DNA from 2 places in the Paenibacillus sp. OT2-17 genome. Region 2 is predicted to be linked to the other one. Evidence: riboswitches for the same ligand, from Rfam matches in the RefSeq annotation. Region 2 holds a riboswitch; the other holds the start of a gene.
What was found. A riboswitch is a leader RNA that binds a small molecule or an ion and turns the genes downstream of it on or off. The one in region 2 is predicted to bind glycine.
Positions count from the first base shown of each region.

Region 1: it holds a riboswitch for glycine, as region 2 does, so the genes downstream of both, sdaAB (L-serine ammonia-lyase, iron-sulfur-dependent subunit beta) here and GRP75_RS09400 (alanine/glycine:cation symporter family protein) in region 2, are expected to answer to the same signal.

Region 1 covers NZ_WUDQ01000007.1:12,508-23,570, reverse strand. The annotation lists gene opp4A (oligopeptide ABC transporter substrate-binding protein) at 1-677, opposite strand, end outside; gene GRP75_RS03805 (ABC transporter permease) at 720-1,628, opposite strand; gene opp4B (oligopeptide ABC transporter permease) at 1,657-2,625, opposite strand; gene GRP75_RS03795 (ABC transporter ATP-binding protein) at 2,639-3,565, opposite strand; gene GRP75_RS03790 (ABC transporter ATP-binding protein) at 3,543-4,574, opposite strand; gene GRP75_RS03785 (DUF6359 domain-containing protein) at 4,900-6,489, opposite strand; glycine riboswitch at 6,704-6,819, shown strand; gene sdaAB (L-serine ammonia-lyase, iron-sulfur-dependent subunit beta) at 7,031-7,720, shown strand; gene sdaAA (L-serine ammonia-lyase, iron-sulfur-dependent, subunit alpha) at 7,710-8,609, shown strand; gene GRP75_RS03770 (Ig-like domain-containing protein) at 8,680-11,016, opposite strand.
Region 2 covers NZ_WUDQ01000042.1:2,807-13,869, reverse strand. The annotation lists gene GRP75_RS09415 (carbohydrate ABC transporter permease) at 1-128, shown strand, start outside; gene GRP75_RS09410 (carbohydrate ABC transporter permease) at 151-978, shown strand; gene GRP75_RS09405 (iron-containing alcohol dehydrogenase) at 1,141-2,313, shown strand; gene GRP75_RS09400 (alanine/glycine:cation symporter family protein) at 2,371-3,789, opposite strand; glycine riboswitch at 3,944-4,038, opposite strand; glycine riboswitch at 4,057-4,133, opposite strand; gene GRP75_RS09395 (glycoside hydrolase family 1 protein) at 4,302-5,759, opposite strand; gene GRP75_RS09390 (LacI family DNA-binding transcriptional regulator) at 5,987-6,958, shown strand; gene licT (BglG family transcription antiterminator LicT) at 7,192-8,034, shown strand; gene GRP75_RS09380 (beta-glucoside-specific PTS transporter subunit IIABC) at 8,265-10,121, shown strand; gene GRP75_RS09375 (thioredoxin family protein) at 10,378-10,893, shown strand.

The DNA of each region.
Region 1 (11,063 bases), on a different contig from region 2:
ACCTTTTTCTCCAGTGGTGTAGACCAAAGTCCCGATTTCACCGAAGGATTAGGTTCCTTGAAGTGAATGGTAACCTCTTTCTCATTCAGCACCTTGACGCCAGAAATGGTTTTGGCCTTACCCGCGTGATAATCCTCCATGCCCACAATGTTGGTCATAAAGCTATCATAACGCGGACCTTCGTAGTCTTTATGACCGATCACTTCATAGGAAAAAGCATAGTCCTCTGCCGTTACGGGATTACCATCCGTCCAGTTCAGTTTGGGATCAATTTTTACAGTCACCGCCTTATTGTCTGGGGAAAAGGAAATCGTCGCCGCTCCTTTATTGTCAATATTTAGATTGGAGTCAATCGAAAACATAGAAGGGTAGAAAAACTGGAAGACTTCAAAATCAGGATTGCCTTCATAAAATACAGGATTCAGAATACCTTCAAAAGGGGTATCAGACACGAGTGCATAATTGATGATGCCACCCTTAAACGGGGCCTTATCGTTCTTGATCGCCTTCTCCAGCGCTGTGGCATTCACCTGCTTGCTGTCGGACCCTGTGCCGCCTGTACCGTCAGACGATTTCCCTCCATTCGAAGCGGAAGGCGAACCGCTGCATGCGGCCAGAGAAAGCACCAAAATTGCAGATAGAACAGGCAGAATTCCTTTTTTCCAGTGTTTAACCATTGTAAATCCCTCCTTGTCATTGTCCTTATCCTTGAACTTCAGTTAACCCAATCGTTGTCTGGCATCCGTGGCGCGTTTGAGCGCCTGGCCAATAAAGTTAATCGCCAGCATTAGCACCAAAATAAGCAGTGAGGCAGGCAACCACATCCACCAGCTATTCTGCAAAACATCCGGGTCATTCGCATAACTCACCAGTGTACCCAAGCTTGGAGTAGATTCCGGTAAGCCAAAACCGAGATAAGAAAGCCCGGTCTCAATCCCGATATTTCCCGCGAGGCTGAGGGTCAGATTGACGATCACGACCGAGCTAAGATTAGGCAGCACGCCAAACCAGATGATTTTCCAATTGGGTGTGCCAAGGGTTTTGGAAGCCTGCACATAATCCAGTTCGCGCTCCGACAACACCTTGGCCCGGATCAGACGTGCTTTTCCAATCCATAAAAAGGCAGTCATAATGAAAATAAAGGACCCTATGCCGCTTTTGGGTACAATGCTGACAAATACGATGACCAACATCAGAAATGGAAGTACCAGAATAAAATCAATGATCCGCATGATGATGTTATCGACCAGTCCCCCATAAAAACCAGCCAGCAAACCTAACGTTAAGCCAATAGCGGCGGATAACAATGTAATCGTAAAGCCAATGGTGAAGGAATTGCGGGCTCCAATGACCAGCTGGCCGAAAATATCCCTGCCCGCTCGATCTGTGCCCAGCCAATGCACTGAGCCGGGAGCTTCACGGATTGCGCCCAAATCCACCGTCGTGACTACATCCTGATTTACAAACAGGACAGAGGCATATATAAAGATCAAGAACAGAATTACAAAGCCAATGGAAACCAAGGCCGTTTTGTCACGCACCAGCTCACGACGCAGTACAGACCAACTGGATGGTGATTTACGAATGATTTCCGGCGTGAAGACCTCCTCCACCTGAATAGACACCATAATCCCTCCTTTTCTCTAGACTTGTTCGCTATTCGATTCGAATGCGGGGATCGACTTTGCTTAGGATGACATCAGATAAAAGGGTTCCTAATAGCGCCAAGAATCCGGAAATCATGACCAACGCGTTCACGACTGAAAAATCCCGTTGAGTGATGGACTGGAGAAATAGTTGGCCCAACCCCGGGTATCCAAAAATAGATTCAAGGAAAATGTTGCCTGCAATTACTCCCGTCAGGTCATAGCCCAAAAAGGCAGCAATCGGCAATAGAGAGTTTTTGAAAATATGGCGGGAATAAATTTTACCTTCGGGCACCCCTTTGGAACGCGCTGTTTTCACAAAATCCTTCAGTCGTGTGTCAATGACCTCATTGCGCAAATACTGAATCGTAGCCGTTGTACTGAGCAATGCGCCTGTAACCGCTGGTAAAATGAGATGATACGACTTGTTCACGTAATATGACCATGTCCCCGGCTCCACGCCTACATCCACACTGCCGCTGGTTGGAAACCAGCCGAGCCTGAATCCGAATACGTACAGCAGCAACAACGCGAGTATAAATAGAGGTGTCGCAAAGCTGAGATAGGTATAGCCCACTACGGTTTTGTCCAGCAGACTATGCTGATAACGACCGCTGAGTACGCCGAGCGGAATGGCGATCAGATACGTCAGAACCAGAATTACTACGCCCAGGAAAAACGTGTTCCCCAGACGGCTGCCAATCAGATCGGTAACGCTAATTTTATGTACATAAGATTTGCCCAGATCCCCGTGAGCAAGCTGGACGAGCCAGTTCCCATACTGCACCCACACCGGGTCATTCAGTCCCAGTCTTTGTCGCTGTTCTTCCAGTGCGGCCGGATTCAGATTGGGTGTCGAAGTAATAAGTCCCGTCAGGGCATCCCCCGGCATAGCCTTAGCAAGGAAAAATATAAGCACGCTCAGTGCAAAAAGTTGAGGGATCATAACCAGCAGCCGACGCAGTGTAAATTTCCACATTTCTGTACCCCCCTTATGGTAGCGCGACTTGATGGGATGGACTTACTGATTTTAGTGCAAACGGCTTTCCACTCACGTCTAGATGTTTGGGCAGCTCTGTTTTGTAGGAGGATAAAAGCATTCGCCTTTTTTGGGCATTTTCCAGCCGTTTTGTAGGATCAATATTGGGAATGGTTGCAATGAGGCGCTGGGTATACAGATGCTGTGGACGCTCATAAATGTCTTGCTCGCTCCCCTGCTCCACTAGACGGCCTCGATACATAATACCGATTTGGTCGCACATATGGCGGATAATACCCAAGTCATGACTGATGAACAAATACGTCAAATTAAATTCCCGTTGCACATCCTTCATAAAATTCAGCACCTGTGCCTGCACGGAAACGTCCAGTGCCGACACCGGCTCATCAGCAATGATCAGCTTGGGGTTTAATGTCAGCGCACGCGCGATCCCGATCCGTTGCCGTTGCCCCCCGGAAAATTCATGCGGATATTTGTAGGCTGCATCGGCGTTCAAGCCGACCTTTTCCAGCAACGTCTGTACTTTCCTCCGTTCCTCCTCACTGCTCAGCCTTTCAAAATTTCGCAGCGGTTCAGCAATGACATCCAATACGCGCTTGCGCGGGTTGAGCGAAGAGTAGGGGTCCTGAAAAATCATCTGAATGTCTCTACGCAGCGGATGACGGTTGTTACGGCTCAGAGCCGCAAGGTCCTTTCCCTTAAAAAGAATCCGTCCGCTCGTCAGCTTATTTAGACCGATGATCGTCCTGCCTGTCGTCGTTTTTCCACAGCCGGATTCTCCCACCAGCCCGTATGTCTGGCCTGCCTCAATGCTGATCGACACGCCATCCACTGCTTTCACCTGATCGATAACACGCTGGAAGAAACCACCGCGCACCGGATAGTGGACCCTCAAATCATTTAACTCCAGTAGTGCCATGAGCAGCTTCCCCCTTTGCCTCGTCTTCAAAATGAAAATGCTGGTAACATGTACAACGGACCCAATGTCCAGGGGAAATTTCATTTAGTTGGGGATGGTCTTCATGCACTCCCTGCTGAATCCAGGGAATACGCGGGGCAAAGCGACAGCTATTGCGGGGGATATCTTGTAATGAGGGAACAATGCCGCCGATGACATGCAGTGATTCCCCCTTGGTATGCGCTCCCGGCATGGAAGCAAGCAAAGAACGCGTGTACGGATGCTGTGGATGCCTGAATAATTCAAAAACATCAGCGCTCTCCACGATTTCTCCGGCATACATGACCACCACACGGTCGGCTACTTCTGCCACAACACCAAGATCATGCGTAATCAAGATAATTCCGCTCCCACTCTCCTGTTGAAGCTGTTTGAGCAAGTCGAGAATTTGCGATTGGATCGTTACATCGAGCGCAGTCGTCGGCTCATCTGCAATAATAAGAGAAGGTCGGCAAGCTATGGCAATCGCGATCATCACACGCTGCCGCATCCCTCCTGACAGTTCATGCGGATACTGATCATACACACGCACAGGATTCGGTATATCTACACTTTCCAGCAGCTCCAGCACACGTTCCCTTTTTTGCTTCGTAGATAGTGACGTATGATAATCAAGATTTTCCTCAATCTGCTTGCCAATGCTCATCAACGGGTTGAGTGCTGTCAGCGGGTCCTGAAAAATCATGCCAATGCCCGCTCCGCGGATTTTATTCATTTGCCCTGAAGAAAGACGGTTCAGGTCCGTGCCTTTAAAAAGGACCTCTCCCTCTACACGTGTGCGTTCCATGTCATGCAGTTGCGGGATAGAAAGCGCCAGCGCGCTTTTGCCACAGCCAGATTCTCCGACTACAGCCAGCACTTCATTGGGGTTGACCGTCAGATCCAGATGGTCGACTGCGGGGTGATATTGATCCTTGATGCGAAAAGAGACGGATAATCCTTTAATTTCCAACACGGGTTCGGTATTCAATGCGCGCTTCCTCCATTCTCCATGGTCTTGTCCCGCTTATTCTCACCATGTTTGATGTTTAAAACCTCTCATGAACATTACATACCGTTTTTGTCGGAATAATTTGAATACATCCTATCACCAGTATATGGATATATCAATTAAGATTATGCTATCAACATCATTTAAAAAATCAATGATCCAGCAGTAGCGCGGCCTTTCTGGAACAAAATGTAATGAAATAACCAACCACAGGTTAATTTTCATCACAAAAAAAGTCGCCTGATCCCTCTGCAGGGATCAAACGACTAACTAATACCAGCTCACATTGAGCTTCTGGCGATAATTATGAAGCCGCTCCATAGGAGCCAGACTTGAACGTTCTAGGATCGTACCATTTGTAGCCTGCTGCTGGAGCAGACCAAGGCTCAGGCTGCGGTTCTGTGGAAGCCGCAGGCTCCTCAAATGGTAGAAGCTTCGTTGGCTGATCCAGAGTCAAACCTGCCACATCAGACAATTTCGTGTAGTCCTGCTTCCATGCAAGCCATTGAACCGTTTGCACCAGGAAGGTGGAATCATCCACTTCTTTAAAACCATCATATGTCTTCTTCGACTGTCCGTTTTCCTCACGCACATATTTCGGTGTAGCATCTTCTACAGGGGAAGAATCACCGATGAACGCTGCCTTGCCTTGACCTACCTTGGAGATAGCGGCATAAGGTCCTTCCGCACGGCCCCCGCCGTTATAAACTCCCTGGTCTACCGCATTACCCCATTTTTTCGTGCCTGAAGGGATATAAGCAATGCCTTTAGCCTTGGTAGGATCAATAATAGCCAGCGTAGATCCTGCATGCATTGCAATCGAGCGCACACCCTTGGTAATGCCGAAAGATTGATCTGCGGCTACAATGTCGGTAGCATTCACATCACCCAGCGCATTGTAACGGAAACGAACGCCAAAGTTGGCCGCCAACCAATCGGAGCTTGTTAATCCTTGCATCGCCGGTGATGCAGCTTCTTCTGCAGTCATGCCCTTGGCCGGATTAGTATAGGCTCCACGACGGTAGCCATTCATAACCTCGGAGGAATCCCAACGGTTTTTGTTACGGTCCGCATTATAATGATCGGAGATGAAGAAAACGCTTCCCCCGTTATTCACGTATTGCAGCAGGGCAGCCTGCTCGGATGCCTTAAAGGCAACATTCGCTTCACCAATAATGAACACATCATATTGGCGCAGCTTGTCATATGTTATAGCCTGCTCTCCATAAGTGAAAGGAATGGGACGATTCAATTGGTCTACCGTAAAGCCTACATTACGCAGTCCATTGGCAAAGTCGGAGAAGGCGCCTTCAATGACCCAATCTGCTGCGCCAGCGGTCTGTGCATGCGTATTATCGAACAGCACCTTTTTGCCTTTTCCATCCGGCAATGTAGTACCGGGTTGACCCGGGTTGCCAGGTTCACCTGGTTCCCCCGGATCGCTTCCGCTCACCAGTTCAACATCGCTTGGACTTTTCACTCCACCAAAATTATTGTAGGCGCCGAGTGTACCCGTCACACGAATTTTGCTGCCGATCAGCTCAGGATGGCCTGACAGCCCAAATTGCCCTCTGTACGCTGAAGTCAGCTGTACATCCAATAGATTAGACGTATTACGTTCATTTGCCTGATCGGCAATCAGTACGTTAAAATCATTCGCGAACGGAGAAGAAAAGTTAGCCGTTTTCGATCCGGTAGCATGTCCGACGATGTAGCCTTCCACCGTCACCGTACCTCCACTGCTTTGGCCTTGAAGTGCTTCGGCTACTGTCAATGCTCCCTCTGCCTTGACCTGACCGAATGGAACGAAGATCCCGATCAGCAGTGATACGATCGCTGCTAGATGCAACATCCCTTTTAAGCGTGAACCTGTGAATCGCAAGCCTTTTACCATACGTCAATATCCCTCCTATGATTTCCATAAATATACTTGTCCTTTATCAGATTAGCCGCCAATCTTCTAATTCCTTCCTGGTTTCATCCATAATTATGTAAATTTTAATCTTTTTTATTGGAAACGCACCTGTTTATGTAAAAATTAAACCTGTGATTGACACCGAGCACGGCATACATTACGCTAAGAAAGACATGTAGAACGGTATACGCGAATGAAGATGACGGGAGAGTCTGTCCAGGGAGCCTACACTCTGGCGGCACCGAAGGAGCAAGGCGTCAGCACCCGGCTGGCGGATAATCTCTCAGGTCCATGTATCGTCATCTGACGCAACTCTGGAGAGAGCGCAAGCCACCCAAGGGGTAAGGCGGTAAGAACACCGCACGAAACTCTCAGGTAACGAGGACAGAGATAAGGGAAACTTCCTTATCCTGTCCTTTTTTGTGCTCACATTGTGCGTCAGCATTAGGAACCGTCATAACCGCGCAAAGACGCGGAAATACCATATAGTATGGTATTAGAACATACAGGGGGCCACACCATGCGTTTCAAAGATGTATTTTCTATTATCGGTCCGGCCATGACCGGACCTTCCAGTTCACACACCGCAGGCGCGGTGCGGCTCGCACGCGTTGCCCGGCACTGGCTCGGGACGCAGCCTGACCGTGCCCGCATGACGCTGTACGGCTCCTTTGCCGACACGTATAAAGGACACGGTACAGACCTGGCGCTCATCGCAGGGCTGCTTAATTACGATACGGACGATCACCGGATTCCGGATGCCGAGCAATGGGCAGAGCAAGCCGGGATGGCCGTGGAATTCGCCGTCAGCGGACTCCCCGCGCCTCATCCGAACACCGTCCGTTTCGAGCTGTGGAAGGGCGAGGATCAGCGCACACTGCTGGGCTCCTCCATCGGCGGCGGCAGCATCCATGTCCAGCAGCTCAACGAATTCCGGGTCAATCTGACTGGGGAGCTGCCTACGCTGGTGCTTCTCCACTCGGATAAGCCCGGTACATTGGGCGCGATAACTTCAGCGCTGGGCGCGGCCCACATTAACATTGCCTATATGCACGTAGATCGCAAAGGCCGGGATGGTGAAGCACTCACCGCCATTGAAACGGACAGTTCTGCTCCAGCTGAACTGATTGCGGAACTGCGTTCTTTACCTCATATGTATGAAATTAAGATGATTAATTTGAAAAAAGGAGCTGAATCCGATGCGGTTTAGCCATCTGCATGAAATCAGCGCTTTATGCGCTGAAGAATCCACCACAATTGGCCGCTTGATGATTCAAGAGCAGGTACAAGAGACGAATACAACGGAGGAAGAAATCTTTCGCCAAATGTCTGATTATTATGAAGTCATGAAGGAAGCCGTTCATCGCGGTCAGACACAAGACACCGTATCCCGCAGTGGATTGACGGGCGGTGACGGCAAGCGCCTAGCCGAGTATCTGCGGTCAGGGGAAACCTGCTCCGGCGATGCCTCCGCGCTCGCCATGGCTTATGCCCTCTCTGTGTCGGAGGTAAATGCATCCATGGGTCGTATTGTCGCCACGCCTACCGCAGGCTCATGTGGGGTTATCCCTGGTGTGTTCATCAGTGCGCAGGAGCGGTTCGGCTGGGATGATGAGCATATGGTGAACGGCCTGTTCGCCGCTGGAGCCATTGGCTACGTGATCGCCAACAACTCCTTCATTTCTGGCGCGGAGGGAGGCTGTCAGGCTGAGATTGGTTCAGCTATCGGGATGGCTGCTGGCGCTATGGTCGAGCTGCGTGGTGGTACGCCTGAACAGGCTGTCCACGCCGTGGGCCTCGCTCTTAAGAACACGCTCGGCCTGATTTGCGACCCCGTCGCCGGACTCGTGGAGATTCCGTGCATCGTGCGCAACGGGCTGGGAGCCGTGACTGCGCTTGCCGCAGCGGACATGGCTTTGGCGGGTGTGCGCAGCGCTATTCCGTCTGACGAAGTCATTGACGTGATGCTTGAAGTCGGCAGTGCGATGCCGTCGAAGCACCGCGAGACCGCCAAAGGCGGCTTGGCCCAGACGCCGACTGGCAAGCGTTTGACCGAATCACTTACACGCAACACACCGACCAAGAAGGATAAGTCATAATTTATAAGCGGTGCCTCCTTAAAATAAAAGAGCAAGCATGTCGTCCTTGGACGTATGCTTGCTCTCTTTTTTACTGAACGGTTACCTGTATCTTCGTCATTTTACCTGCATATTTCACAGTAATTACTGCTTTGCCCTTGCCCTGTGCCTTAATGTTACCGTCTTTGACGGTCGCAACAACAATTCTGGACGAGGACCAGACAGCCGGTTTGGAAACATCCTTCTCCGACTCATCCTTATACGTGGCTGTAGCCGTAACCTTGGCCAGCTGTCCTGCCTTCAAATTCAAAGCAACTTCGTCTGTTTGCAGATATTTAAGCGTATCAACATCCACGGGTACGCTGATTACCTTCCCGCCAAACTTCGCCTGAATGTTAGCTTTACCGTAGCTAACCGCAGTAACCTGACCCTTTTTAACAGTGGCTACCTTATAATTAGACGTTTTCCATTCAGCTTGGGCCGTAACGTCCTTTTCTTTACCATCACTCGATTTAACCACAATCGCGATGGTTTTTTGATCTCCGGATTTAAGTGACAACGCGATTGCATCCGCTTCAATCTTTTGCGCTACGTCCACTTCTACCGTAAACGTAATGTTTTGCTTGCCATATGAAGCAGTCACCGTTGCCTTACCGCTACCATTCGCTTTGATCAAACCTTCGCTAACTTCAACCACTTTTACATTGCTCGTTGTCCAGGTGGCGTCCTTGGTTACATCTGTTTTTGTACCGCCACTCTTAACTCCTGTTACTTTCAGCTGCTTCGTTTCCTGAGCACCAAGCGCAATTACACGCGAGTCTGTTTCCAGACGGTCTACAAGGCCTACTTGTACGTTAATCGTCAGTTTTTTGCCATTATAGGTCGCTGTAATAACCGCTTTACCAGCGGATTTACCCGTAATCGTTCCTTTGGACACAGAAGCAATATCTTCCGCGCTTGAAGCCCATTCTGCATCCTGTGTTACATCTTCCTTACGCCCATCCGCATAAGTAGCCGTCAAAGTTGCAGTATAGTCCTCATCAATATCAATCGTTGCCGTTTTGGAGGACAGAGACAGATCACCGGGTACATTTACGGATACCGTAGCTGTAACTGTTTTGCCACCATAAGAAGCGGTGATCGTAGCCTCACCTGTTTTATAACCCGTGACTTCTCCCGCACTGACAAAAGCGATATCTTCATTGCTGGACTTCCACTCTGCCTTACTTGTGATATCTTCTTCCGTACCTGTTACATACGTTGCGGTCAGCTTGAGCTTTTTGGATTCCTTGGCATTCAGGCTCAGCTTGTCCTCACTCAAATCCAAATATCTGGAGGTTTCGACATCTGTCTTGATCGAAACAGTCTTATCTCCATACTTAGCGGTCACCGTAGCCGAACCCGCTCCAATGGCCATAATCGTTCCCTTATTCACAGTCGCAATTTTTTCATCGCTTGATGTCCAAGTAGCTTTATCTGTGATATCCGTTACCGTCCCATCCGGGTAAACGGCAGTAACTTGTATTTTTTTAGATTCATCCAGACGGAGAAAAATATTGGATTCGCTGGCTTTCAGCTTATTCGTTTGATCGACATCTACCGAAATCGTAGCGGACATCGTGCCATATTTACCTGTAATTGTCGCCTTTCCCGCGCTGTAGCCGGTAATGGTGCCTTTCAGTACATCCGCCACGGCTGCATTGCTGGAGCTCCATTCAGCAGACTCTGTCACGTCCTGTACCGATCCATCCGGGAATGTCGCCGTAAGTTTAACCTTCTCCGTATCCTTCAGCAAAAGAGAAACCTCTGATGAACTGACATCGAGACGTTTAACCTGCTCCACCTGCACAGCAATGGTTACGGTCTGTTGACCATATACGGCCTTAATATTGGCTGTACCTGCTCCCTGAGCGGTAACCAATCCGTTAACTACTGTGGCTACCTTTTGATTATCGGAGGTCCAAGTAGCATCACCCGAAACCTGAGCTGTTGTATTATCACTGTATGTCGCTGTCAAATCAACCTGTCCTGTACCGCTTGAACGCAAGTTCAGGCTTTGTACACTGGATGTCAGCGCCTTAACCTTTTTCGTTACATGTACCTGAACCGATTGTACCTTCTCTTTATAGGTCGCAACCACGGTGGCTTCCCCTTCAGCCTTGGCCGAAACTGTACCATTATACACAGTAGCAATAGTTGTATTATCACTTTTCCAATCCGTGCTTACGGTTACATTCGAGGTTGTCCCATCGCTAAAAACAGCAGTAGCCGTCAACGCAGCCGTATCCCCCTGCTGCAAAGTTACCTCGTTAGAGGAAAGGACAATCTTGGAAAGCACCGCATCCGCAGCAGATGCAAACCCTGCATATGATGTAAAACTTGAAATCAGGATGACCAACGCCAGAAAACCGGACCATCTATTCTTCAAAATCTAATTCCCTCCCATTCCAAAACTTAAATTAAGGATTTCGCAAA
Region 2 (11,063 bases):
TATACCTGTATCGCGAGTCGTTCATTAACAACTATTTTGGATATGGTGCAGCCGTCGGATGGGGCATGTTCCTCATCATTGCTCTATTCTCCATCATAAACTGGAAACTCGTTCAAGGTAAAAAATAACGATGGGAAGGAGCTTCACAACATGATGCAGACACGCGCAAAATCCTTTGTTTTATATGCCGGATTGTTGGTGGGAATCATTCTGTCGATGTTTCCATTTTACTGGCTGATCGTCATGGCAACCCGTACAACCTCAGACATCTATCGTTTTCCACCACAATTGTGGTTTGGCAGCCACTTCTTGGATAACATAACGAGAGTATTACAACAGATTAATTTTGCCGGAGCCTTTTTTAATACCCTTTTTGTAGCCGGTTCTGTTACCCTATTGGTTCTGTTTTTCGATTCACTGGCAGGTTTTGCATTCGCCAAGTTTGATTTTCCGGGCAAAAAAGTGCTATTTATCGTTCTGCTAGCTACGATGATGGTCCCTTCACAACTTTCGCTTGTCCCCTCCTTTGTCATGATGGCCTCCTTTGGATGGGTAGGTACGTTCAAAGCGCTTATCATCCCGGGGATGGTAAATGCCTTCGGCATTTTCTGGATTCGTCAATATGCGGAAGAATCCATTCCAAAGGAACTGCTGGATGCGGGCCGGATGGACGGATGCAGCTTTTTTCGACTGTACTTGAATGTAGCACTGCCTATTCTACGTCCTGCGTTCGCTTTTCTCGGCGCATTTACCTTTATAGGAGCCTGGAATGATTATTTATGGCCGCTAATCGTCTTAACGGATGAACGTAAATTCACGCTCCAGATTGCACTGTCACAATTGAACGGGATTTACAATATGGATTATGCGATGGTCATTGCGGGCACCCTGCTGGCTGTACTGCCACTTATTATTTTATTTCTTTTCATTAGCCGCCAGTTTATTTCCGATCTTGCCGCCGGAGCAGTCAAAGATTAGATTTACTTGAATTCCCTTATTCATTTCATGTATAATAGTTAATCGTCATTTCAAATAGCTTACATGATGAAGTTAGGTATCCAACAGGCAATCAGGTTAAGCGATTTACGATTTGAACATGAACTATGAACTATGAACTATGAACTGAGGGAAGCTTACCAGATGAACAAATTCACATATTATAACCCCACCAAATTAATTTTTGGAGACAATCAAATTGAAGAACTCCAGCAGGAGCTGCTGAATTACGGCAAAAACATTTTGCTGGTATATGGAGGCGGAAGTGTCAAACGAAATGGTCTGTATGACCAGGTATTAAACGCGTTAGAGCCGCTACATCTCAACATTCATGAATTGTCCGGCGTAGAACCGAATCCGCGCTTGTCCACCGTTAAGAAGGGTATCGACATTTGCCGAAATGAAAAAATCGACTTCTTACTTGCTGTAGGCGGTGGAAGCGTTATTGATTGCACCAAAGCCATCGCAGCAGGGGCTGAATATGACGGCGACGTGTGGGATATTATCAACAAAAAGCACATGCCAACCCAGGCTCTGCCATTCGGCACCATCCTCACACTCGCCGCCACCGGTTCAGAAATGAATCCTGATTCTGTTATCACCAACTGGGAAACGAACGAAAAATACGTATGGGGCAGCGCGGTAACGCATCCGAAATTCTCGATTCTGGACCCAAAAAACACCTTCTCTGTGCCACGTGATCAGACGGTATATGGCATGGTGGATATGATGAGCCATGTGTTTGAACAATATTTTCACAATGTTAAAAATACACCGTTGCAAGATCGTATGTGCTTTTCCGTGCTGCAAACCGTGATCGAAACTGCACCTAAGCTGCTGGAGGATTTGCACAACTACGAGCATCGTGAAACGATTTTATATGCCGGAACGATTGCCCTTAACGGAACACTGCAAATGGGCTACTTCGGGGACTGGGCTTCGCATACGATTGAACATGCATTATCCGCTGTATATGATATTCCTCATGCTGGCGGTCTGGCGATCCTCTTCCCCAACTGGATGAGACATACGGTGGATCAGGATGCTGCACGCATGAAGCGGCTGATGCTCAGCATGTTTGATTTAGATACCACTGGTAAAACGGATAAGGAAATTGCTTTGGAGGGGATTGATCGCCTGAGTGCATTCTGGACAAGTCTCGGTGCCCCTTCCACCCTGGCCGATTACAATATTAATGATGAGCAATTGGAAAAAGTCGCAAACATTGCAGCCCGTGAAATGGAATACGGAGGCTTCGGTAATTATAAAAAGCTGAATCAAGAAGATATTTCAGCTATTTTGCACGCATCGTTATAACATTCAAAAGGGAGTGTCCTCAAGCCTGTGATGACTGAGGGCACTCCCTTTTGGAATTTATGAATTAACCGTTTGTCCTTTTTCTTCTACTTGGATAGCTGCCCCTACACTGGCACCTGCAAGAATGCCCTTTTTCTTACTAGAATTCAGAGAATCCATATAGGTTCGGGTTTCTGCGACTACAATTCCTGATAAGCCGAGCAGGGCAATCAGGTTCGGGAAAGCCATCATTGCGTTAAAGATATCTGCCAGCAGCCAAATCGCATCCAGTTTAATGAACGCGCCCCCGGCAACCAGTAGGATGAACAGATAGCGGTATGGCTTAATCCACTTGACCCCAAGCAAATATTCAACACAGCGTTCCCCGTAATAGTTCCAGCCGAGCATGGTGGTGAACGCAAACATAATCAGAATGATTGTGAGCAGTTCTGCCCCCAGCGGGAATGCGCTGGAAAATGCTTGCTGAGTCATCAGGCCCGCATCGGTAGGCCCGCTCCACACACCACTAACCAGTAGCGTCAACCCGGTCATCACACAAATAACCATCGTATCAATAAACACGCCTGTCATGGAAATTAGCCCTTGCTCCGCAGGCCATTTGGTTTTGGCAGCTGCAGCTGCAATCGGTGCGCTTCCCAATCCGGCCTCATTGGCAAAAATACCTCTGGCTACCCCACTTCGCATCGCCAGCATAATCGTAGCTCCGGCAAATCCGCCCGTTGCAGATGTAGTTGAAAATGCCGAATGGAGCACCAGCGCAATTGCGGCAGGAAGTTGGTCAGCAAACCGAATCAGTACGATGAGACAGATCAGTACGTACAAGCCTGTTTTAAAAGGAACGACCTTCGTCGATACCTTGGCAATGCTTTTGAGTCCTCCAATAGTAACAAGTCCTGTAAGGATAGCAATAATCAGTGCCGTTACAATGGGCGGAACGCCAAAACTGTTTTCGGTCGAAGATACAATCGCTTTGACCTGCGGAAACGTTCCAATCCCGAACAACGCTACCAGCATGCCCGAAAAAGCAAACAGCATCGCCAGCGGTTTAAAACGGCGTCCCAGACCTTTCTCAATATAATACATCGGGCCGCCGGAAAATTGCCCATTCCGATCCTTCACCCGGTATTTTACCGCAAGTACACCTTCCGCATATTTCGTCGCCATCCCAAAAAAGGCTGCAACGACCATCCAGAACAAGGCACCCGGCCCGCCCAGCTTAATGGCTGTTGCTACGCCGACAATACTTCCTGTGCCAACTGTAGCCGCCAACGCTGTACTCAAAGCCGCAAAACTACTTACATCCCCGCTGCCTTCATTCGGGGCTTTACCGATCAGCTTGATCGCTAGGGGCAGGCGGAATACCTGCAGCATCTTCAAACGTATGGTCAGCCATAACCCCGTTCCCATGACAAGAATGATGAGAGGCGCCCCCCATATCCAGCTACTAATCGCTTCTAACACATGTACCAAATTCATTTCAACCCGCTCCTCCAGCATATTAGAAAACAAAAAAGAGTCAAATCCGCTGATTCGACTCCTGGAGAGGTTAAAGGCACGAAAAAATACAACCATCTTGCGCAGGTTTCTGCCTCTAATATAAAAAAGCCTAGGGCATTCCCTGTCACAGGTTATTCGCGTCTCTGTCCTTTTGCCTGAGAGTTTAAGCAGATGTTCTCTGCGGTGCACCTTCGGCGCCCAATTAAGGGTCTCTCCAGAGTTCTGTCCGTTTACGGTCCCCGCTTGTTGCTGTAATCAGCCTAAGCACCTGAGAGTTTTGCCCCTTCGGTCGGAACCTTCGTTCCATCTCCCGCAAACATCAACCAGACATATGAAATTTTTATTCATTATACAGAAAACTTTCAGCTTATTACAAGTGAAAAGTTTGTGAAGCCCTCTGAAATATTATTATTGTGTCTATCAAAAAAGCGGGTACAGCAGATTGCATCCTTAGGATGTCCTCTGCTATACCCGCCCGAGATGATATGAAATTACAATTCTTCACCATTGGTTGCTATCACATTTTTATACCAGTTAAATGAGTCCTTTTTGGAGCGTTTGAGCGTTCCGTTACCATCATCATCCAGATCGACGTAAATAAATCCGTAGCGCTTGGACATTTCGGAAGTAGACATGCTCACAAGGTCGATAGGACCCCAGCTGGTGTAACCAATCAGATCAACACCGTCGGCAATTGCTTCCTTCATTTGAACAATATGCTGACGCAAGTAATCAATACGATATGTGTCATGCACAGATCCGTCTTCTTCCACCTTATCATAAGCACCTAGGCCATTTTCCACGATAAACAGCGGCTTTTGGTAGCGGTCATATAACGTGTTCAGCGTAACACGCAGACCGATCGGATCAATTTGCCATCCCCAGTCAGAGGACTGTAAATATGGATTTTTCACCCCGCCAATCAGGTTTCCTGCTGCTTTCTCACCTTCTGGACCTGCAGAAACGGTCAAGGTCATGTAGTAGCTGAATGAGATATAATCGACCGTGTTATTTTTTAAAATTTCGGCATCGCCTGGTTCTGTGTGTATAACAACATTATTTTCTTCAAAATAACGATTCATGTAGTTGGAATATTCCCCACGGGCATGCACATCCGTAAAGAACAGGTTCATCTGATTTTCATGCTGGGCTTTCAGTATATCCGCTGGATTACACGTATGTGGATAGCTTTCCATACGAGCCAGCATACAGCCGATCTGAGCGCCTGGGATGATCTCATGTCCCCGTTTGGTCGCCAGTGCACTAGCTACAAATTGATGATGCAATGCTTGATATATCGCTTGTTGTTTGTTTTCTACACGGTCAATAACCACACCGCCACCGGTGAACGGACTCATGGTCATTACATTGATTTCATTAAAGGTCAGCCAGTATTTTACTTTATCCTTATAGCGTGTAAACACCGTTTCGGCATAATTTACGTAGTGTTGTATGACTTCACGACCCAGCCAGCCATTATACTTCTGAGTCAGACCTAGCGGTGTTTCATAATGCGACAATGTTACCAAGGGCTCAATATTATATTTGCGCAGCTCATCAAATACATTGTCGTAGAATTGCAATCCTGCTTCATTCGGCTCGGCATCATAGCCATTCGGGAAAATCCGCGACCAGTGGATGGACATACGAAATACTTTAAAGCCCATTTCAGCGAACAATGCAATATCTTCTTTGTAGTGGTGGTAAAAGTCCACACCTTCACGTTTTGGGAAACGGGCATTGACTTTGCCTGCCAAAATGTCTTCAAGTCGCTCGGACGAAATCTCCATAGCATGATCGTTCTTGCGTTCTGCTTTGGGTACATAGGCAACCATGTCCGCACTGGACAATCCTTTTCCATCTACGTCAAAAGCGCCTTCCAATTGGTTAGCTGCAGTTGCACCACCCCACAGGAAATTTTCGGGAAATCCTTTTAATGTCTTAGTCATAGTATAAAAACCTCTTTCCGTATTTAAGATTTTTACTTTGGTCTAGTAAATAATACCCCTTTGGTGCAGGGAGTAGCACTTCGACAACTTTGCCGCCGGACAGTAACCGTTCTCCTTTGAAAAGCATTGACAGTTGCTTTAAAATAGACGTAATGCCTTCATAAGCATCCTAATCGTTGTAACGCGTTTCATGTCAAGTATTTTTTTCTTATGTGAGGAGAAGCACCATGTCGAATCTTGATCAAATTGCAAAACTGGCGGGCTTTTCCAAAGCTACGGTATCCAGAGTATTAAATCAGTCACCCCATGTCAGTCACGAAACAAGAACTAAGATTTTAAAAATCATGCAGGAATTGGATTATGTTCCTAATCGGAATGCCATTTCTCTATCCAAGGGTCAGACGCTTCAGATCGGTATCATTACTTCAACTATTAATGAAATTGTTCTGGCTTTTCTGGACAGCTTTGTGGAAGTAGCCGGCCAGTATGAATTCCAAACCATTATTTATACTTCGGGAGAAGACAAAAAGAAAGAGCTTCAAGCCTTTGAGGATTTAAAAAGAAAAAGAGTCGATGCGCTGGTCATCATTTCCTGCGTGAATGACACTGATTTTTTGAGTACCTATTGCAAATATGGCCCGATCGTTTCGTGGCAACGAATGGAGCATACCGATATTCGCTCCGTCGCTATGGATCAGTATGAAGGATATATGTTAGCGCTAAAACATTTGATACAAAAAGGCTATACTCGTATAGCCAACGCTTTTGGTCGTCCGAGCAGCATCAATACCCATAGCAGACAACGAGCCTACGAACAGATCATGAGTGAGAACAATCTGCCAGTGTTGCAACACTGGAATCACTCTTCTATTTATAATATCCGTGATGGCGAACAGGTCGTACGGGATTTGTTACAGCGTCGGGAAGAATTCCCAGAGGCTATTTTATGTGCTAACGATTATGTAGCAGTGGGCATTCTCTGCGAAGCACGCAGACAACGGCTGAACGTACCGGAAGATCTGGCGATTGTCGGATTCGATAACACGGAGCTGGCGCATACGATGGGGATTACAACGATTCAAAATCCCATCATGGCTCAAGCACAAAATGCTTTTTTCATGCTTTCCCCTCAGCTGATTGGACGCCAAATGGAGCTTCATTCGCTAGAGTACTGCCTCATTGAACGTACGACCACGTAAGGTAACGATTTACTTGCAAATTAGGCAAAAGGGCCTTGATATGAAATATTTTTTGTCGAATCAGAATAAAATATGTTGAAATCGCTTTTTTTTGTGCTACAATAGCACTATATCGAAGGATTGTGACCGGTGATGCGGGCAATGCCTGAGTTCAATTGAGTGCTATTGCTAACAATAGTGTTGAATTGTGCTTAGGCATTTTTTATTGGTAAAGGATGGGAGGGGGAACTTCAATGATTATTGAGAAGGTGCTCAATAACAACGTCCTATTGACTAAAAACGATAAAGGCAAAGAGGTCATCGTGATGGGAAGAGGTATTTCCTTCAAAAAGGTGGCTGGCGATCAAGTCGATGATGATAAAATAGATAAGATTTTCATGTTAAATGAAAACGAGTTCACGGCTAAACTAACTGAACTGCTGAACGATATTCCAGTGTCTCATCTGGAGGTCGTGAATGAAATCGTAACCCATGCAACGGAAGTGCTGGATACGGAGTTAAGCGATAATATTTATTTAACGTTGACCGACCATATTCATTTTGCCATACAACGGCTAGAAAAAGGACTGGCACTCCAAAACGCGATGCTGTATGAAATTAAACGCTTCTACAAAAAAGAATTTGCAGTTGGACTGGATGCTCTTCAAAAAATTGAAAATACGCTCGGAGTAAAATTGGGCGAAGATGAAGCAGGATTTATTGCATTGCATATGGTGAATGCACGGATCGACGGTAACGAAATGAAATCTACACTGAAAATGACTGAGATTGTCCAACATATATTGAACATTATTACGTATCATTACGGAATTGTGCTGGATGAGTCTTCTTTTAGCTATTCGAGATTTTTGACACATTTGCAATATTTTGCGATGCGAGTGATTCGCAAAGAAGTCATTCACAGTGGTGAAGAATTTTTGTACAACCAGGTGAAGCAGACGTATACCGAAGCTTTTGCTTGTGCCCAAAAGATCAATGAGTATCTGGAAAAAACATACGATCAATATTTAAGCAAGGATGAATACGTATATCTAACTATCCATATTCATCGGGTAACTGAGCGTAATAACATATAAGATTAACAACTTCATATCCTCATCGTTCATGGATTGTGACTGGTAAGGCAGGCAAAACCTAAACTGATGGTGAAATCGACGTTCCTCTATAGGAGAGTGCGTAGTTTTCACCACGAGTTTAGGTTTTTCTTGTTTACAAGTTTAAAAAGGTGCACGCCGGCGCATCTTAGCAACAGATGTAAACAGTAAATCCTATCAGTAGCAAGAATAACCCATAAGGAGTTCTGAACATGAGTGATAAAGAACTATCTAAAAAAATAGTGACCCTCGTTGGTGGCGAAGAGAATGTCAATTCGGTATTCCATTGCGCTACACGCTTGAGATTTAAATTAAATGATCGTACAAAAGCAGACAAAGCCGCACTGGAAGCAACCCCTGGTGTCATTACAGTAGTGGAAAGCAGCGGCCAGTTTCAAGTGGTCATCGGTAACAATGTAGGTCAAGTGTTTGAGCATATGATGGCAGAAACGAATTTGCAGGATGCAGATAATCCCAATGCCAAAAAGGAAGAATCTTCTGAAAAAACGAATTTTCTTGGCAAAGCGGTCGATATCATTTCCAGCATTTTTTCTCCCATTCTCGGTGCTCTTGCCGGGGCGGGTTTGCTTAAAGGGCTACTGGCGTTAATTTTATCTTTTCAATGGATTAATGATAAAAGCGGTACGTACCTGATCCTAAGTGCAGCTTCCGACAGTGTTTTCTATTTTCTACCTGTGTTTTTGGCTATTACATCGTCCCGTAAATTTAAGACAAACACCTTTGTATCGGTGGCAATCGCTGGAGCTCTGGTCTATCCAGCAGTTATAACGGCGGTAAGCAACCCAGAAAGATTGGCGTTTTTAGGTATTCCGATCATTCTGATTAATTACAGTTCCAGTGTCATTCCAATTATTCTCGCGGTCTGGGTTCAGTCCTATGTGGAGCGCTGGTTCAATTCCTTTATCCATCAATCGGTTAAAAACATTATCGTGCCGATGCTTTCGCTCCTGGTCGTTATTCCGTTAACATTTCTGGCCTTTGGTCCAGTAGGTAACCTGATCAGTCAGGGCTTGGCAAACGGTTTTACATGGGTATACAATTTAAGCCCACTAATTGCCGGGGCTGTTGCCGGGGCATTCTGGCAAGTGTTTGTTATTTTCGGCGTACACTGGGGCTTCGTTCCAGTCATGCTGTCGAATATTGCAACATTGGGCTATGACACGATGCTTCCGATGCTTACAGCAGCCGTACTTTCTCAGGCTGGTGCAACATTGGGGGTATTCCTGAAATCCCGGAACACTCAGATGAAGGCTTTGGCAGGTTCCTCTACGCTGGCCGCTATTTTTGGGATTACAGAACCAACAATTTATGGAATAACTTTAAAATTGAAAAAGCCGTTCATTTATGCTTGTATTTCCGGAACAATCGGCGGGGCGATTATCGCTTCTGGCGGAGCGCACGCACAATCCTTTGCATTACCGGGTCTACTGGCGTTGCCGACTTATTTCGGACCTGGATTCTTGTGGGTAGTCATCGGTTTGCTCGTTGCCTTTGTACTTGCAGTTGTATTGGTTATGATTTTGGGCTTTGATGATCCAAAAGAAGAAACTGCAAAAACAGAAGCTGCACCCGTAAAGAAAGAAGTGGCAATCGAGAAAGAAATTCTCGTAAGCCCACTGCAAGGTAAAGTATTGCCTTTGGAACAATCTTCTGATGTTGCTTTTGCTTCAGGTGCTATGGGGAAAGGAATCCTGATTGATCCTACAGAGGGTGTGCTGACATCTCCTGTCAATGGAACGATTACGACAGTATTCCCGACCGGACATGCCATCGGTATTACTTCCAATGACGGAGCAGAAATTCTGATTCACGTGGGTGTTAATACAGTGAAGCTGAAAGGACAATTCTTTGACAAGCGCGTCAAGGAAGGCGATATAGTTAAGCAAGGACAACTGTTGCTTGAATTTGATATCGAGCAAATTAAGGCGGCAGGCTATACTACGGCTACGCCGATTATCGTAACAAATTCCGCTCAATACCTGGATGTGTTGAACACAATGGAAACTGAAGTGAAGCGTGAGGATTACTTGTTGACTGTTGTGGTCTAACGTTTAACTTTCAGACTAGAGCATTTTGCATAAATCCCAGGAGCGTTTTCAAATCAGCAGTATATAGATCGAAACGCTTTAGTTCGTCTATATACTGTACTTACAAGCGTTGGGAATCGAATTATGCAAAATGCTGATTAAAGAAGCTTTCCCCATGGAAAGCTTCTTTTTTTATACATAATGAGACAAGTGTTACAGCGAAAAATGGAAATATCATTTATTGTAAGTGTAAGAATGTAAAAAAAGGAGGATTTCTGTGAAAAAAGGATATATCGCCGGGTTAAGTGTCATTGTGTTGCTTGTCATTGGTATCGCTATTTCAGCTGTAGTTAAATTTCAAGACCTAGAGCAGGTTGTTCAACAAAAAGACAAAGAAATCCAAGCGAGCAAAAGCAATTACCCAGAAATATATGACCACTTGAATGCGGTTACATTTGATGGTTTTAAGAGTTTGATTCAACAGGATCAAAGTGTATTTGTCTATGTCGGCAGACCGAGTTGTGGCGACTGCAATCGGTTTGAGCCTAACTTTAACAAGATGATCGAACAGTATAATCTAGGCTCTAAAATTACTTTTTTGAACGTTCACAAAATCCATAAGGACAAGCCCCAATGGAATAAATTCAAAGAGGATTACAACGTTAAATACACCCCCACCATTGCAGAATTCAGAAACGGCAAGCTGGTTGATAAAATAGAATGGACGCCTAAAAGAGATCTCAGTACAGACGCTGTAAAAGAGTGGCTGACCTCCAAGAAACTTATTTTATAAGTCTCTTTTCTATCCATTTCATTACGCACACAAAGAACTGTTTATGCAAAAAAAGGTATTCATTCGTGTAGCGCATGAATACCTTTTTTAGGAATGTACAGGTCATCTAAGCTCTAATAAAAAATAGTTCCTACTACTCTTCACTGCCTTCTGATAAACCTCGTTCGTAT